Regions from separate parts of the Streptomyces sp. NPDC004561 genome, predicted to be linked through region 2. Evidence: predicted binding sites of a transcription regulator. Region 2 holds the regulator's gene; the other holds the start of a gene.
What was found. Region 2 encodes HspR, which represses chaperone genes until heat shock. Its sites were predicted from a motif close to TTGAGNNNNNNNNNCTCAA; they were not measured.

Region 1 (2,390 bases), on a different contig from region 2:
CGCGCCGCTTGCGCACGGCCAGGTACTCGGTGATCCGCTCCTTGACGTCCTCGAGGCCCGCGTGCTCGGCGTCGAGGACCGCCTGGGCGCCCTGGATGTCGTACGCGTCCTCGGTCCGTTCGTTCCACGGCATCTCCAGGACGGTGTCCAGCCAGGTGCGGATCCAGGAGCCCTCGGGGGACTGGTCGGAGGACCGCTCCAGCTTGTCGACCTCCTTCAGGGCGGCCTCGCGGACCTTCTCCGGCAGGTCGGCGGCCTCCACGCGGGCGCGGTAGTCGTCGGACTCCTCGCCCTCCTCCTCGCCGTTCAGCTCGCGCAGCTCCTTGCGGACGGCCTCCAGCTGACGGCGCAGCAGGAACTCGCGCTGCTGCTTGTCGACGCCCTCCTGGACGTCCTTGGCGATGGTCTCGGCCACGTCCTGCTCGGCGAGGTGGTCGCGGAGCTGCTGCGTGGCGCGCTTCAGGCGGTCCACCGGGTCGGCGGTCTCCAGCAGTTCGACCTTCTGCTCGATGGTGAGGAAGGGCGAGTAGCCGGAGTTGTCGGCGAGCGCGGAGACGTCGTCGATGGCCTGGACGCGGTCCACGACCTGCCAGGCGCCGCGCTTCTTCAGCCAGGCGGTGGCGAGCGCCTTGTACTCCTTGACGAGTTCGGCGGCGTGGCCCGGCAGCGGGTCGGGCACGGTCTCGTCGACGCGGGCGCCCTCGACCCACAGGGCGGCGCCCGGACCGGTGGTGCCGGCGCCGATGCGCACACGGCCGCGACCGCGGATCAGGGCCCCCGGGTCGCCGTCGGCCAGCCGGCCGACCTGCTCGACCGTGCCGAGCACACCGGTCTTCGCGTACGTGCCGTCGACCCGTGGCACCAGCAGCACCTTGGGCTTGCCGGGCGCGGAACGGGCGGCGGCCTGGGCGGCCTCCACCGCGGCCCGCACCTCGGCGTCGCTCAGGTCCAGCGGAACCACCATGCCGGGCAGCACGACCTCGTCGTCGAGCGGCAGCACGGGCAGGACGAGCGTGAACGCCGTGGACTCAGCAGCCATGATCTCCCCTTCGGCAGTCAACTTGAGCTATGCCGACTCAATGTTCTGGCTGCGGGGATTGTTCCCAGGTTTGTGTTCGCTGTGAGCGATCATCCGAGGGCGCGCGGAAACACCGGGCGGGAAGGGGTGGGGTGGGGTGGGGTGGGCGGCCGGCTCAGTGCCGCCACCGGCGCACCAGCGGCCAGCCCGCGACGCCGATCGAGAGGGCGATGAGGTGGCCCCAGTTGGTCATGGGGTCCTGGAAGGCGACCAGGTCGCTCAGCAGTTCGCCGCCCACCACGATGAGCAGGGGCCAGCGCAGCCAGGGACGGAGCAGGCCGGCGAGCGCGCCGATGCTGGCGGCGACACCGAAGCTGATGCCGTAGTCGAGGCGGTGCAGCGAGGTCGTGGGGAGATACCCGAAGAGGACCGCGAGGCCCACCGGGACCTCGGTCGCAAGGGTGGCCAGGACATGCCCGGCCAGGAACACGCAGGCCGCGCGGGCCCCGCCTATCCGCCGCTCCAGCGCGGTGAGCACCAGCACGAACGCGATCGCGTACGGCGAGACGATCCCGCCCGCGATCCACAGCCCGCTGGCCAGCAGCACCAGCGCGGGCGTGCGCACCAGGTGGGACACGTCCGTGCTGCAGTCCTGGTAGAGGGCGTGGACGACGGCCGGGTCGGCCAGCACCACGAAGACCGAGGTGACGGCGAGGACCGCCGCGTAGGCGGAGGTGAACGGCGTCCCGGTGGGCGACGGCAGCAGCAGCCAGGGCCGTATCCACGGCAGCGGCACCCACCGGGTGGCCTCGGGAGCGGGTTCCACGGCGCCGCGCTGACGCGGCATGCCGTCCAGCAGGTCCACGAGCGCGGGGGCCGCGACGACGGCGAGGCCGTCGGGGCCGTCCGGAAGGGGCGGGCCCGCCAGGGGCGGGGACACGGCCGTCACAGGGCCCGTCGCGATCCGTTCCACCGTGAGGCGCTCCTTCCGTCGCGCCCCACACTCAGCGTTGAGCGGGCCGCTGTCTATGACCGACGCCACGCGAGAGCGGATTCACAGCAACCTCCTACGCATCCGATGCGTCCCGTCCGCGCCGCGACACGCCGCGTTGTCCCTCCAACGGGTACGTCGCACCGGTGCCAACGGCGTCCGTCATCGGTAATTCCCGTGTGCGCAAAGCTTTGTTCAAGCAGGATGGAGCCATGACTGCCGTGGACGACTCTCCCGTGGTGCTGGACCGGCGCGACGGCCCGTACGGCGAAGTGGTGCTGCGCAGACACGGAGCGCTGCTGCAGATCATCGCCAACGGCTGCTTCCTGATGGACACGTCCGACGGCCGCTCGGAGCGGCTGCTGGTCGACGCCGCGTACC
Region 2 (2,390 bases):
CGTTCGGGTCGGTGGGCGAGCCGTTCATCATGACGATCTTCTGGGAGGAGTCGGCGTTCGAGCCCAGCGCCTCCAGCAGGGAGCGGGCCTGCACCTCGCCCACGAGTTCGTTGTCGAAGGAGATGTACGCGTCGATCGGGCCCTCGGCGAGCCGGTCGTAGGCGATGACCGGGATGCCGGCGTCCTTGGCCTTCTTCACCTCGCCGGCGATGGCGTGCGAGTCGACTGCGTCGAGCAGGATGATGTCGACCTTGTCGTCGACCATCTTCTGCATCTGCGAGGCCTGCCGGGCGGCGTCCGCGGCGGCGTTGGCGTAGACGACCTTGCCCTGCTTGCCGGTGAGGTCGGACACCTGCTTCTTGATGATGGGGTAGTCGAACTTGTCGTAGCGCGTGTTGGCCGTTTCCGGGAGCAGCAGGCCCACGGTGATGTCGTTGCCCTTGGTCGGGCTCGCGCTCGCGCTGTCCCCCGTCGCGTTCAGCATGCCGCAGCCGGCGAGCGAGAGGGTCATCGTGGACGCGGCCACGGATATGGCGATACGACGCATTCGGGGGCTCACTTCAGGTGCGTTCCGGACGTGGGCGCTGCTATACGACCCAGGTGTCTGAAAAGACAACGCGGAGGCCACACCCGGCGTCAAGAAGAACTACTTAACGAGTCCGCAACACCACGCTCAGCTGACCCTGTGAAGGACTCACGGAATCACCTCCAAACGCTCTTTACGGACCCTCCATTCAAAGGGAGTTCATGAGACGGCAAAGACCGGCACAACCTCCGGGGGCACGACGAGGGCCCGCGGACGGGATGCGTCCGCGGGCCCTGCGTGGTGTTCGACGGGCGTCAGTCGCCCGGCTGCTGCTGTCTCTTGGGCCGCCACACCACCAGCGCGCTGGTCTGCTGGACCTCCTGGTACGGGACCAGGTCGCGGCGGTAGGAGGCGTGGACGGCGGCCTCGCGCTGCTGCATCGCGGCCGCCGCGCCGTCCAGGGCCGCCTGCAGCTCCACGACACGGGACTGCAGGGCGGCGACCTGGTTCTCCAGTTCGATGATGCGCTTGATACCGGCCAGGTTGATGCCCTCGTCCTGCGACAACTGCTGCACCTGGCGGAGCAGTTCGATGTCGCGGGCCGAGTAGCGCCGGCCCCGGCCCGCGGTGCGGTCCGGGGAGACCAGGCCCAGGCGGTCGTACTGGCGCAGCGTCTGCGGGTGGAGTCCGGAGAGCTGGGCCGCCACCGAGATGACGTAGACCGGGGTCTCCTCGGTCAGTTCATACGGATTACGCCGACGGCCGTCCATCACCCTCAAGCTCCCTTCGCGGCCTCGAACAGCTCCGCCCGCGGGTCCTCGCCCGCGGTGGCCTCGCGATACGCCTCCAGTGCGTCACGAGCCTTCCCCGTCAGGTCCTTGGGGACACTCACCTCGACGGTGACCAGCAGGTCGCCGCGAGTGCCGTCCTTGCGGACCGCGCCCTTGCCCCGCGCCCGCATCGTGCGGCCGTTGGGGGTGCCGGGCGGCAGCTTCAGGGTGACGGCCGGGCCGCCGAGGGTCGGGACACGCACCTCGCCGCCGAGGGCCGCCTCGGTGAACGTGACCGGCACGGTGACGGTGAGGTTGTCGCCCTTGCGCCCGAACACCGGGTGCTCGCCGACGTGCACGGTGACGTACAGGTCGCCCGCCGGTCCGCCCCGCTCGCCGGGCGCGCCCTTGCCGCGCAGCCGGATGCGCTGCCCGTCGGTGACGCCCGCCGGGATGCGGACCTGCATGGTGCGGGAGGACTTGGCGCGGCCGCTGCCGCTGCACTCCAGGCAGGGGTGCTCGGCGATCAGGCCGCGGCCCTTGCAGTCGGGGCAGGGGTCGGTGAGCGAGAAGCCGCCACCGGAGCCCCGCGCCACCTGGCCGGTGCCGACGCAGGTCGGGCACACCCGCGGGGTGCCGTTCTTGTCGCCGGTGCCGGAACAGGCCTTGCAGGGCTGCTGGGAGGTCATCCGCAGCGGCACCGTCGCGCCCTCGATCGCCTCGGTGAAGCTGAGGGTCACTTCGGTGTCGATGTCCTGGCCGCGGCGCGGCTGGGTACGGGTCGTCCCCGTGCCGCCCCGGTTGAACAGGCCCCCGAAGACGTCGCCGATGCCGCCGCCGAAGCCTCCGCTCTGGGCGTTCCCGCCGCCTCCGAAGAGGTCGCCCAGGTCGAAGTTGAAGGAGCCGCCGCCCGCGCCCGGCCCGGGGCGGAAGCCGCCGTTGCCGAACAGGGCGCGTGCCTCGTCGTACTCCTTGCGCTTCTTGGGGTCGCCGAGGACGTCGTTCGCCTCGGAGATCTCCTTGAAGCGCTCCTCGGCCTTGGCGTTGCCCTTGTTGGCGTCCGGGTGGAACTCGCGGGCGAGCTTCCGGTACGC

Region 1: the regulator HspR is predicted to act here: its motif matches at 1,062-1,080, upstream of lon (endopeptidase La).

The regions. Positions count from the first base shown of each region.
Region 1 covers NZ_JBSGDB010000212.1:1,653-4,042, forward strand. Annotated here, with positions in the region: gene lon (endopeptidase La) at 1-1,039, opposite strand, end outside; gene ACWEN3_RS25375 (rhomboid-like protein) at 1,194-1,991, opposite strand; gene ACWEN3_RS25380 (spermine/spermidine synthase domain-containing protein) at 2,222-2,390, shown strand, end outside.
Region 2 covers NZ_JBSGDB010000265.1:4,581-6,970, forward strand. Annotated here, with positions in the region: gene ACWEN3_RS28810 (substrate-binding domain-containing protein) at 1-547, opposite strand, end outside; gene ACWEN3_RS28815 (heat shock protein transcriptional repressor HspR) at 841-1,296, opposite strand; gene dnaJ (molecular chaperone DnaJ) at 1,302-2,390, opposite strand, start outside.